DNA from 3 places in the Azospirillum sp. A26 genome. Region 1 is predicted to be linked to each of the others. Evidence: riboswitches for the same ligand, from Rfam matches in the RefSeq annotation. Region 1 holds a riboswitch; each other region holds the start of a gene.
The links. A riboswitch is a leader RNA that binds a small molecule or an ion and turns the genes downstream of it on or off. The one in region 1 is predicted to bind cobalamin.
Positions count from the first base shown of each region.

Region 2: linked by a shared signal. The riboswitch ahead of ABNQ39_RS33535 (CbtB domain-containing protein) and the one ahead of ABNQ39_RS37000 (hypothetical protein) in region 1 are both predicted to bind cobalamin.
Region 3: linked by a shared signal. The riboswitch ahead of ABNQ39_RS17080 (ABC transporter ATP-binding protein) and the one ahead of ABNQ39_RS37000 (hypothetical protein) in region 1 are both predicted to bind cobalamin.

Region 1 covers NZ_CP170478.1:220,161-224,434, forward strand. Annotated here, with positions in the region: gene ABNQ39_RS36995 (methylmalonyl-CoA mutase family protein) at 1-1,331, opposite strand, end outside; cobalamin riboswitch at 1,501-1,751, shown strand; gene ABNQ39_RS37000 (hypothetical protein) at 1,869-2,252, shown strand; gene ABNQ39_RS37005 (LysR family transcriptional regulator) at 2,275-3,186, opposite strand; gene metE (5-methyltetrahydropteroyltriglutamate--homocysteine S-methyltransferase) at 3,312-4,274, shown strand, end outside.
Region 2 covers NZ_CP170476.1:574,009-578,282, forward strand. Annotated here, with positions in the region: gene cobW (cobalamin biosynthesis protein CobW) at 1-1,040, opposite strand, end outside; gene ABNQ39_RS33530 (CbtA family protein) at 1,055-1,846, opposite strand; gene ABNQ39_RS33535 (CbtB domain-containing protein) at 1,857-2,048, opposite strand; cobalamin riboswitch at 2,094-2,324, opposite strand; partial or broken gene ABNQ39_RS33540 (ABC transporter ATP-binding protein) at 2,643-3,409, shown strand; gene ABNQ39_RS33545 (ABC transporter ATP-binding protein) at 3,402-4,124, shown strand; gene ABNQ39_RS33550 (branched-chain amino acid ABC transporter permease) at 4,143-4,274, shown strand, end outside.
Region 3 covers NZ_CP170473.1:579,029-583,302, reverse strand. Annotated here, with positions in the region: gene ABNQ39_RS17085 (ABC transporter substrate-binding protein) at 1-800, opposite strand, end outside; gene ABNQ39_RS17080 (ABC transporter ATP-binding protein) at 797-1,621, opposite strand; cobalamin riboswitch at 1,745-1,978, opposite strand; gene ABNQ39_RS17075 (DUF2946 family protein) at 2,244-2,669, shown strand; gene ABNQ39_RS17070 (TonB-dependent receptor) at 2,809-4,274, shown strand, end outside.

The sequences.
Region 1 (4,274 bases):
TTGGCCTCGCGCTGTGCCCAGGACTCGGCGATGGCGCGGGCGAGGCTGCCGTCGGCCAGCACGACGGCGATGCCGCCGCGCCGCTCGATGTCCTGGAACTCGGCCCAGGCTGCCTGCGCCAGCTGTTCGGTCAACGTCTCGACGTACCAGGAGCCGCCGGCCGGATCGGCGACCCGGGCCAGCGACGATTCCTCCTTCAGCAGGATCTGGCTGTTGCGGGCGATGCGACGGGCGAACTCGTCCGGCGCGCCGAGCGCCGCGTCGAAGGGCAGCACCGCCACCGCGTCGGCCCCGCCGACTCCGGCGGCGAAGCCCGCCACCGTTGTGCGCAGCATGTTCACCCAAGGATCTCGCCGCGCCATGATGCGCCGCGCGGTGCGGGCGGTCAGATGCATGGCGCGGGCCGCTTCCGATGCACCCGACGCCTCGCCGATCCGCCCCCACAGGCGCCGCGCCGCGCGCAGCTTGGCGATGGAGAGGAATTGGTCGCAGCCGACCGACAGGGTGAAGGCGATCTGCTGGAAGGCGGTATCGATGTCCATCCCAGCCGCCGTCAGCGCGCGCAGATAGGCGACGCCGGTCGCCATGGCGGCGGCGAGGTCCTGGCTCTCGGTGGCCCCGGCGTCGTGCCAGGGGGAGCTGTCCACCCCGACCGCAGTCACCTGCGGGAAGCTGCCTGCGGTCCAGGCGGCCAAGGCCGCCGTGCCGGCCAGGGCGGCTTCCAGGCTGCCCGGCAGCGCTCCGGTCGCTGCCAGTGTCCCGATCGGGTCGGCGTTGAAGGCGCCGCGCGCCTTGTCCGGAGAGACCGAACGGCGGCGCCACAGGGCGGTGAGCAGCACCGCCGCGGCGACGGCGTCGGCCCCGGCGTCCAGCGACAGCGGCACCATCTCCGGATAGACGTCCGCCAGTGCGCGGTCGAGATCGTCCAGCCGGTCGATGGCAATGCCTGGACGATCCAGCTGATCGAAGCGCAACCGGATGGCGGTGGCTCCGCGCAGCAGGTCGGTCAGGATCGCGGCGTTGGCCGCCTTGGGATCCGGGATGTCATGTTCGGTCAGGATATCCCAGCCATCCGGCCCAGCCCCGCCGGCATGGCCACCACGCGTGAAGGGGGCGAATCCCGGAAAACCGGAGGGATCGCCGGCCGCTGCCCAATCCTCGACCGTATAGAGCGGCTGCACGGCGATACCCTCGTACAGCCGGGTGACCAGCCGCTTTTCGAAGGCCGCACCCTTCAGCCCCCTCTCCACGAGGGCCCGCCATTGCTCACGCGTCGCCGGGGGAAACTCGGCGGCGAAGATCGTCTCGGCGTCGTCTCGGCGGTCGTCCATGCTGGGGATAGTCCTCATCCTGTCCTGAGCATTCGCAAGATACGCTGATGATCAGCGGGAATCAGGCGGAAACTGGCAAAAATTGGCAAAGCCTCGCATGCGGTTCTGCGAAGTTTGCGAAAGATGCCCGAGGTGACGCTCGTGCTTGACGCCATAAGGCACGCCCCCTACCGTTCCGGGCGGATACGGTCCCCGTTCGCTTCAGGGCGTCCGGGGCTAAGAGGGAAGCCGGTGAACCCCTATCCTCGTCATGAGGATGGATGAGGCCGGCGCTGCCCCCGCAACTGTAAGCGGAGAGCAGGTGCGTCGTTCCAGCGTCACTGATGCCCCCACCGTTCCGGGATGGGTCGGCATTGGGAAGGCCGGACGTGCCTGCTGTGACCCGCGAGCCAGGAGACCTGCCGGATCCGTCGAACACGAGTCGGGCGGGGTGTCCCGGCGGGTGCGGCGGCGCCGGAGTTTTCCGCGCCGTGCCGGTATCCGTCCCCATTCCCGCCCCCATTGTCGTCCTTGGGGAAGCGAGGGGTGCCGCAGCCGATGTCCAAGCCGATGTCCGGTCCGTCCAATCTCGTCCGTCTGGCGTTCCGGCGGCGCCCAATGCCGCCGGCTCCCGTCGAACGGTCGGCCCCCTTCGTCCTGACGGCGGCGGAGGGACGCTGGTCCCTGCGTGGAACGTCGGCTCCGCTCGACGCCACCGGACTGATCGCGGCGGCGGACACGCTGCGGGAGATCGCCCGCGCCCTTGTCGAACAGGCCCGCGCCGAAGCCGGCCAACCAGCAAACCCCTGCATCGCCGAATTCGTGCTGCACCAGGACGGCGGCGTCGACCATTGGCTGACACCAGACGGAGACGCGGCGGACCACCGGACTATCGCGCTCGGCCTGCGCAACGCCATCGGCAGCTTCCGGCCGGGTGGATGACAGGTGGCTGCCGAGCGCCGGGTTATGCCTGGTCCGGCCTGTCGCTACGATGGGCGAGTGCCAGATCGATGAATCCACGCAGATAACCGATCTCCGCGTCAGCCTCGCGGAAGCCAAGGAAAATCTGCTTGGCGACGCCATCCCGGCCCAGACGCACCGGATGCACCTCGAATTTGGCGCTCTGCTCCTCGACGAGCCAGCGAGGCAAGGCGGCGACGCCGCGACCGTGGGCCACCATCAGCAGCATGATGTCGGTGGTCTCGATCGGCTTGTGCTGCCGCGGACTGATCCCGGCCGGCATGAGGAACTGGGTATAGATGTCGAGGCGGTCGGGGGCCACCGGGTAGGTGATCAGGACCTCGTCCGCCATCTGCTCCGGCTCGACGAACGCGGCACCGCGCAGGCGGTGCCGGGGCCCGACCACCAGAACCTGCTCGTAGTCGAACACCGGCTCGAAGCACAGCCCGGGCTTGAAGAGCGGGTCGGGTGTTACCAGCATGTCGATCTCGTGGCCGAACAGCGCGCCGATGCCACCGAACTGGAACCTCTGCCGGACGTCCACATCGACCCTTGGCCAAGCATCGACATAGGGTGCGACGATCTTCAGGAGCCACTGATAGCACGGATGGCATTCCATCCCGATGCGCAGGGTCCCACGCTCGCCCTGGGCGAATTGCAGGAGGCGCTCTTCGGCATGGGCCAATTGCGGGAGAAGGCGGTTGGCGACCGCCAGCAACCACTCCCCGGCCTGGGTCGGTCGCAGCCTGCGCCCCTCGCGATACCACACATCCACGCCCAACTGCTCCTCCAGCTTGCGGATGGCGTGGCTCAACGCCGGCTGGGTCAGGTTCAACCGGCTGGCCGCCGCCGTCAGCGAGCCATGGCGATCGACCTCGCGGATGATCGACAGATGGATGCGTTCCAGGATCGCCACGATGCTCACCTCGGCCTAGAGAAACCCATGAATGAAATTTATTGAACGATGAAATCATACCATTTTTCATTCATGGAATGAAGTCCGTATGGTCCGAGCCGATTTCTCCTTTCAAGGCGAACCCCATGGCAACGACCCATACCCTCGGTTTCCCCCGCATCGGCGCCAAGCGCGAGTTGAAGTTCGCCCTGGAGGCCTATTGGAAGGGGGCGTCCTCCCGCGACGAACTGGTCCAGGTCGGCGCCGACCTCCGCAAGCGCCACTGGCAGGATCAAGCCGCGCTCGACCTCGTTCCCGTGGGCGATTTCGCCTTCTATGACCAGGTCCTCGACATGAGCTTCACGCTCGGCAACCTGCCTGAGCGCGTGCGCGGCTTCCATGGCGACGCCCTGGACAACTATTTCCGCGTGGCGCGCGGCCGTTCGGCCGAGACCGCCGAGGAGCATGGCGGGTGCTGCGGCGGCGTTGCCGCCGGCGAGATGACCAAGTGGTTCGACACCAACTACCACTACATCGTCCCCGAGTTCGACGCGGCGACGTCCTTCGCACTCGACACGTCCCGCCTGCTGGAGCAGCTCGCCGAGGCCAAGGCACAGGGCGTCAAGGCCAAGCCGGTGATCATCGGCCCAGTCACCTACCTCGCGCTGGGCAAGGCGAAGGACGGTTCGGACAAGCTGGCGCTGCTGCCCCGCCTGCTCCCCGTCTATGTCGAGCTGCTGACGGCACTGGCCGACCAGGGCATCGAGTGGGTGCAGATCGACGAGCCGATCCTGGTGACCGAGTTGGAGCCGGCGTGGCGGGACGCCTTCGCCCAGGCCTACCGGACACTCGACACCGGTGCGGTCAAGCTGCAGCTGGCCACCTATTTCGGCCAGCTCCAGGACAATCTGTGGCTCGCCTGTGCGCTGCCGGTCCAGGGCGTCCATCTCGACGCGATCAACGCCCGCGACGAGGTCGAGGCGCTGATCGCGGCGCTTCCGGCCGACCGCGTCGTCTCGCTCGGCGTCGTCAACGGCCGCAACATCTGGAAGACCGACCTCGGCGCGACGCTCGACTGGCTGGAACCGGTGGCGAAGACGTTGGGCGAG
Region 2 (4,274 bases), on a different replicon from region 1:
ACCGCATCGCGGTCCAGCCCGGTCTCGCCGATCACCACCAGACGGCTGCGGCGCTCCTCGCCCGCCTTCCACAGCCGGTCGTAGTGGGTCTGGATGCGGGTGCCGACACCCTGGACCAGCAGGCGCATCGGCTTGCCGGGCACGTCGATGAAGCCCTTCAGGCGCAGAACGCCATGCAGGCCGGCGACCTTCTCCAGCGTCATCGCCAGGGCGGCCGGATCGGGCTGCGCCGGCAACTCCATCACGAAGCTGGTGAAGTCGTCGTGGTCGTGGCCCTCTTCACCGTCATGATGGCTGGGACGGTTGGCAAGATCGTCCTCCACCGCCGCACCGACACCGAGCAGAACCAGCGGATCGACCGCACCCTGGGAGGCACGGACCAGCTTGGCGTCGCGGCCGACCGTGTGGGCGAGGGCGCCGCGGATCAGCTCCTCGACACGGGCGAGGTCGCCGTCGGCCAGCAGATCGGTCTTGTTGACGACGATCAGGTCGGCGCAGAGCAGCTGGTCCTCGAACACCTCCTCGATCGGCGTTTCGTGGTCGACGGTGCCGGCGGCGTCGCGCTGGGCCTCCAGCGCGGCCGGATCGGGGGCGAAGCGGCCCTCCGCGGCGGCCGAGGCGTCCACCACGGCGATGACGCCGTCGACCGTGACCCGCGTCTTGATCGCCGGCCAGTTGAAAGCCTGGACCAGCGGCTTGGGCAAGGCGAGGCCGCTGGTCTCGATCACGATGTGCTCGGGCGGGTCCGGGCGGGCCAGCAGCTTCTCGATGGCCGGGACGAAGTCGTCGGCGACGGTGCAGCACAGGCAGCCGTTCGCCAGTTCGATCACGTCGTCTTCGGTGCAGGTCGGGTTGCCGCAGGCGCGCAGGATGTCGCCGTCGATGCCGACATCGCCGAACTCGTTGATGATCAGCGCCAGCCGGCGGCCGTCGGCCTTTTCCAGCAGGCCGCGGATCAGCGTGGTCTTTCCGGCGCCGAGGAAGCCGGTGATGACGGTCGCCGGAACCTTGCCGGCGGCCGTTTTCGCAAGAGCGGACATGGGATGGAGCCTCCTTAACGCGCGCCGGGCTGAACCCGCAGGGCCGGCTGCCGTTCGGCCGGTTCGACCACGCCGCTCATCAGCCAGCCGCAGACGGAGCCGAGGATCGCCCAGAACAGGGCGGCGGATCCGAGCGAGGCGGTGACGAAGCGGGCGGCCAGTTCCGGCGGAACGGCACCCTCGGCGCTTTCCGGATGGGGGGCGCCGATCAGATGGGGCAGCGCTGCGGCCAGAACGGCGACGGCGATGACCAGACGGTTGCGGGCGAAGGCGAGGGTGGCGATGCCGACGCCGGCACCGGCCGCGGCGGTCAGCCACCAAAGCTGACGCAGCTCCAGCTCGGCCCCGGCCATGCCCGGCAGCTCCGGGGCCAGACCGAAGGACGGGGCCAGCGAGACGGCGACGAAGCCGCCCATGCCCCAGACCAGCCCGCGGCGGGCATCGACCGGCCGGCCGGCCAGCAGGATCGCGGCCGCCAGCAGCAGCGCATAGGCGACACCGGCGATCAGGTTGGTGGCGATGGTCAGGCCGATGCGCTGCATCGCCTCGTCCAGGGTGACCGGCACGCCTTCGCCGATCTCGCGCACGGGGCCATGCTGGTGGCCTTCGGCGTGGCTGGCGGCCGGAGCCCCAGCCGGAGCGGCAGTCGTAGGCGCGGCGGTTGCGGGAGGCGGGGTCACCACCTCGTATTTCTCGGCTTCGAGGATCAGCGGGACGGTCGTCGCCTGCTGAACGACGGAAGCGGCCGTGCCGGAGAGCACGCCCGCGACCAGAGCGGCTGTGAACAGCCGCCGGATCAAATCCATGACCCGCTGCTTAGTGGCAGGGGAACGCGAAGGAATGACGGGCGTCGTGCGCCGCATCGTGGATTTGCTGCGGCTGGGCGAAGCCGACGCCGTACAGCAGGAAGCTGCCGAGCAGGATCGCGGCAAAGGCGGCGACCGCAGTCTGGGCGGCGCTGCGGGTCGCGGAACTGGCGGCAGCGGCGTTCATCGAACGGGCATTCATAGAAAACATCCTTGTTCTCCCGCCACACCCGGCGGGGTTGGAAAAGGTCGGTCAAGTCCGCCGGCAGGTTTCCTGGCTTGCGGGTCGCTGCATCGCCGTCCGCCTTCCCGGCCGCGGAGGGCCAGTGGCATGATGGACGGGATGCTCGCCGCTTACAGTTGCGGGGGCAGCCGCGGCATTGGCGCTTCCGGGGATCCCGGAAAGCTCCGCACCGCATTCCCTATTATCCCCGCCGCCCGTCAGGACGGGCAGGGCACCGTTGGACAGCCACCATCGCAGTGCCGCGCCCGTTTGGCAAGCCCACAATAAGGCGTCTGCCACACGGACGATCTTGCATGCAGACACTTTGGATGCTGTCATGTTTTGTAGACAGAGTGTCCAGGGATCCGACACTTTCCGACGCAAGGGTGTCGGCCAGGGGGAGGACGCCGCAGCGAAACCCGCGGAGAAACAATGGGTCAGGCGGCCCGGCCGAAGCGACCCCGCATGTGGCATGCTTCGTGCGTACAACAATCGGTGAAACGTCCCGCCGCACGGCGGCCGCCGGGCATATGCCCGGGACATAAGGACGAACGGGAGGAGAATTCGCGACCGATGAACGCCGCACCGAACGACGACATCATCCTGGAAGCGCGTGGTCTGACGAAGGAGTTCAAGGGCTTCGTGGCGGTTCGGGATGTGAACCTTCAGGTTCGCCGCGGCACCATCCACGCGCTGATCGGCCCGAACGGCGCCGGCAAGAGCACAGTGTTCAACCTGCTGACCAAGTTCCTCACCCCACCCGCGGCCGAATCCTCTACAAGGGCCGCGACATCACCCGCACCAAGCCGGCCGACATCGCGCTGATGGGGCTGGTCCGCTCCTTCCAGATCTCCGCCGTCTTCCCGCACCTCAGCGTGCTGGAGAATGTCCGCGTCGCGCTCCAGCGGCCGCTCGGCACCAGCTTCCATTTCTGGAAGTCCGAATCGTCGCTCCACGACCTGCACGACCGGGCTTTGGAGCTGATCGAGGCGGTCAACCTCACCCCCTGGGCCGGCCATCTGGCGGCCGAGCTGCCCTATGGCCGCAAGCGCGCGCTGGAGATCGCCACCACCCTGGCGCTCGACCCGGAGGTGATGCTGCTCGACGAACCGCTGGCCGGCATGGGCCATGAGGACATCGAGGGCACCGCCGCCCTGATCAAGCGCGTCGCCGCCGACCGTACCGTGCTGATGGTGGAGCACAACCTGTCGGTCGTCGCCCACCTGTCGGACACCATCACCGTGCTCCGCCGCGGCGAGATCCTGGCGGAGGGGCCGTACGAGGTCGTCTCGAAGAACCCGCAGGTGATGGAAGCATATATGGGGACCGGACATGCCTGACGGGATGAACACCAAGACGGCCATGCTGGAGATCGCCGACCTGCACGGCTTCTACAGCGAAAGCCATGTGCTGCACGGCGTCAGCCTGGAGGTGCGGCAGGGCGAGGTGGTGACGCTGCTGGGCCGCAACGGCGCCGGCAAGACCTCGACCATGCGCGCCATCATGGGCATCATGGGCAAGCGCACCGGCTCGATCCGCTTCCAGGGCAGCGAGTTGATCGGCATGGCGCAGCACAAAATCCCGCGCCTCGGCATCGGCTATGTGCCGGAGGAGCGCGGCATCTTCTCAAGCCTCAGCGTGGACGAGAACCTGACGCTGCCGCCGGTGGTCAGGGAGGGCGGGATGACGGTCCCGCAAATCCATGAGCTGTTCCCCAACCTGAAGGGCCGCGGCTCGACGCAGGGCACGCGGCTGTCGGGCGGCGAGCAGCAGATGCTGGCCATTGCCCGCATCCTGCGCACCGGTGCCACGTTGATCCTGCTGGACGAGCCGACCGAAGGGCTGGCTCCGGTCATCATCGAGCAGATCGGCGTCGCGGTGCGCGCCCTGAAACAGCGCGGCTTCACCATCGTGCTGGTGGAGCAGAATTTCCGCTTCGCCACCACCATCGCCGACCGCCATTACGTGATGGAGGAAGGCCATGTGGTCGACATGATCCCCAACGACCAGCTCCACGCCAACATGGACAAGCTGCACACCTATCTCGGCGTGTGAGCGGGAGAGGACAGTCCGATGTCGCACCTGTTCGGCATTCCGCCGCAAGCCCTGTTCGGCCAGCTTCTGCTCGGCCTGATCAACGGCTCCTTCTATGCGCTGCTCAGCCTGGGGCTGGCGGTGATCTTCGGGATGCTCAATGTCGTCAAC
Region 3 (4,274 bases), on a different replicon from region 1:
GGGATCCGGTGGGCGCTGACGATGATCCATTGTGGATCGCGCCGCACCATCTCCTCCCAGCTCACCCGGACATAGCTGTCGGGGATGTCATCGAAGATGTTGCGCCCGCCGGCCAGCTCCATCAGCAGGCTGGTCATTCCTTCGCGCCCCACCGACAAGGGGGCCGCGTCGGTGTGGCACTGGTCGCAATACATCACGCGCGGCCGGTCGGCGACGGCACCGACACGCTCGGTGACGGCAGCGACCCGGCGGCGGAAATCGGTGACCATGGCCTCGGCACGCTCCGTCACGCCGAAGACGGCGCCCAGCGCCAGCAGATCGGCATAGAGCGTATCCATGCCGATCGGCTCGCGCGGGCCGATGCGGATGCAGCTTTCCCGCAGCGTGTAGGTCGCCACGCCCATCTCGGCCAGCCGGGCCGGGGTGAAGCCGCGCGCCTCGTTGAAGCCATAGCTCCAGCCGGCGAACAGGAAGTCTGGATTGACCGACAGCACCGCCTCCAGCGTCGGCGCGCGGTCGGGCAGCCGGGGCAGCGCCGCGACCACGCCCGGCGCGGCGACCAGCCGGTGCTCCACCCCCTCGATGCCGGAAACGGCGACCAGCCGGTCGGCGAGGCCGAGGTCCAGCATGGTCTGGGTCATGTTGGTGTCGTGGACTATCGGCCGCTTCGGCGCCGCGGCGAAGCGGGCGGTCTGGAAGCAGTTGGCGACCTCGACCGGATAGGATTGGGCAAGGGCGGCGCCGGCTTGCAGGGCGAGGGCCAGGGCAAAAGGCGGAACGCCCCGGAGAATGCGTCTCATCGTGGTGACTCCGTCAGGGGCGACAGGTCGATGCGCAGCCGGCCGTCCTGGGGGCGGCGGTCCACCGTCGCGGCGACGCGGTAGACGGCGGTCAGCCGGTCGGGGGTCAGCGCCTCCTCCGGCGCGGCATCGGCCTGGAGCCGTCCGTCGGCCAGCAGCAGGATGCGGTCGCACCAGCGGGCCGCCAACTCGATGTCGTGCAGCGTCGCCACCACGGTGATGCCGAGCGCGCGCACGAGGTCGAGCACGGCGAAACGGTGGTGGATGTCCAAATGGTTGGTCGGTTCGTCGAGCAGCAGGATACGTGGACGCTGGGCCAGGGCGCGGGCGATCATCACCCGCTGGCGCTCGCCGCCCGACAGCTGTTCGACCGCACGCCCGGCCAGCCCGGACAGTTCCAGCCGGTCCAGCGCGTCCTCGACGATGGCGCTGTCCTCCGCCCCGGCCCCGGCGAAAGGGGAGCGGCGGTGGACGAGCCGCCCCATGCCGACCACGTCGCGCACGGTGAAGCCGAGTGCGGCGGTGGAATCCTGGGCCTGGAGCGCCAGCCGGCGGGCCAGTTCGACCGGCCGCAGGGCGCGCGGATCGTCGCCGTCGATGACGGCCCGGCCGGCGGACGGGGTTTGCAGGCCGGCGAGGCAGCGCAGCAGCGTGGTCTTGCCCGAGCCGTTGGGCCCGAGAATGCCGAGGATTTCTCCGCCGGGAACCGAAAAGCCGATGTCCGACAGGACCATGCGGTCGGCCAGCCGGCAGCTCAACCGTTCCACCGTGATGGCGGGGGGAGGGACCGGTTCCTCTGTGGGGAAGGGTGCTGACGCCATCCGTGCTTCCTGTCTTTGCGGACGGGGAGGCATGGCGGACGTCTTGCGGAGCATGCGACGCGACCGGAGCGGAGTCCGGGCACACGCATGGCAAGCGTTCCACCGGGACACCCCGCCCGAGGACGTTTCGTTGTGGTGCTGGCAGGTCTCCTGGCTTGCGGGTCGTCGCCGTTCCGTCGGGCCTTCCCAGCGCCGATGGGCGCCAGTGGCTTGAAATGACGGTACGGCTCACCGCTCACAGTTGCGGGGGCAGCCCCGGCCTCACCGCATTCCCCTTTGCAGGGTCGGCGGCTCACCGGGTTCCCTCTTAGCTTCCGGCGGCGAACCACCGGAAGAACCAGAACCGGGACCATTCATGAGCGACGCGGCGCCCCCGGTCAAGCTTTGCGAACGAACGAAAGCATCGGAGAGTCCATATTCAAAATGTTATGTTATAACGTTACATATCGTGCCATCCTGCGGTCTGCAAGGAGAAGTTCGCCGTCAGAACCGGGCATCGAAGCCGGGCGTCGGATCTGGGCCCTGCGGGAAAATGCCGCTGATCCCGAGTGCGGCACTTCGGTTAATGTCCCGCACCCAATGCGTGCGATTGCACGCAAAATGGATCGATGCACGGATCGGCATGACCGCGACCCAGGACAGACTGCGACCCACGCGACGGGCCGGCCTTGCGGCCGGTGCGATTGCGCTGCTGTTGCAGGTCGTCGCCTGGGCCTGGATGCCCGCCGTCATCGCATCCGCCACTGCGGCCGAGAGCAGCCGGATCGTCATCTGCACGCCGGACGGGTTCAAGACCGTGGTAATGGACGACCACGGAATGGCAGGCGATCCGGCAGGCGACGAGAGCGATTTGGGCCAAGGCGATCTGCTGATGTCCGGCGGTTCCTGTCCGCTCTGTCCGCTGATCGGCGGACTGGCGCTGCCGCCGCCGGATTTGCGGATGACGCGCGCGTCGGTCGGGCGCCACAGCCCGGAAGTCTTGCCCGGCGACGTGATCGCCGCCGGCTGGTTCCTTTCCACCCTCCAGGCCCGCGCGCCACCGGTCTGAGGCCGGAGTTGCGGGATCGCCGTGCGGGATGTCCCTCGCGGCGATCCACCCTTGCCGACCTTCCCTGTTTGCAGCCTTGCACATTCTTCGCGCCGATGGCGTGGGGCCGTGTTCGGCTGGCCTCAGATCGAGATATCTCATGATGTTGCGTTTCGCCGCGGCCGGCGCCCTGCGCGCTGCCCTGCTGTCCGGTGCTGCCCTCACCGCACTGTTCCCCGTCGCTGTCTCCGCCCAGACCGTTACGCCGCTTGCCCAATCGCTTCCGGCGATTTCCGTGATCGCAGGCCCGGACGATGCCCTGGCCGCCGGCACCACCCTGGGCGGGGATGGGCTGGCCGCCCGTCGGCCCGCCACTGGCGATGTCGCGGCCCTGCTGCGCGGCCTGCCAGGCGTCAGCCTCTACGGCAATGGCGGCGTGTCGAGCCTGCCGGCGCTGAACGGGCTGGGTGCCGACCGCGTCAATGTGCTGGTCGACGGTGCGCCCATTGCCCCCGCCTGCCCCAACCAGATGAACCCGGCGCTGTCCACCATCACGCCGACGCGCCTGTCCAAGATCGAGGTCCTGGCCGGGATCACGCCGGTCAGCGCCGGCGGCGACAGCATCGCCGGCACCATCGCCGCCGAAAGCGCGCCTCCGGTCTTCGCTCCGGCGGGCGAGGCGGTGCACAGCGAGGGCAAGCTGTCGGCCTCCTACCGGTCCAACGGCCGCGGCGTGACGGGGGCCGCCGAGGCGTCCGTCGCCACCGACAGCCTCAGCCTGGGCTACAGCGGATCCTGGAGCCGGGCCGGGAACTACAAGGCCGGCAACGGCCAGACCGTCCGCTCGACCCTCTACAACATGCAGGACAATGCGGTGACGTTCGGGGCGCGCCGCGACGGGCATCAGGTTACGCTGCAGGGCGGCATCCAGACCATGCCCTACCAGGGCTTTCCCACCCAGCGCATGGATCTGACCGACAACCGCACCGTCTTCCTGAACGGCCGGTACGAAGGGGCCTTCGACTGGGGAACGCTCGACGCCCGCGCCAACTGGCGGCGGACGCGGCACACCATGAATTTCCTGGAGGACAAGGGTGGCAGCGCCGGCGGCGGCATGCCGATGGACACGCTGACCACCGACGCCGGCTATTCGCTCAAGGCGACGCTGCCGCTGTCGGCACGCGACACCCTGCGCGTCGGCACCGAGTTGCGTCATACCCATCTCGACGATTGGTGGGACCCGGTGGCCGGCAGCAGCATGATGAGTCCGCTGACCTACTGGAACGTCAAGGACGGCACCCGCAACCGCCTCGGCACCTTCGCCGAGTGGGAGGCCGCCTGGTCGCCGGCCTGGACGACGCTGCTCGGCGTGCGCAACGACGTGGTGTGGATGGACACCGGCGCGGTGCAGCCCTATTCCTGGCAGAACAGCCTCGGCATGGGCATGGGGGGCATGATGCCGATGGCCAACCCCGATGCGGCCGACGCGCGCGCCTTCAACGCCCGCGGCCGTGGCCGCACCGACGTCAATTTCGACGCGACGGCCCTGGTCCGCTACACCCCCTCCGACACCAGCGCAATCGAAGCCGGCTATGCCCGCAAGACCCGCTCGCCGAACCTTTACGA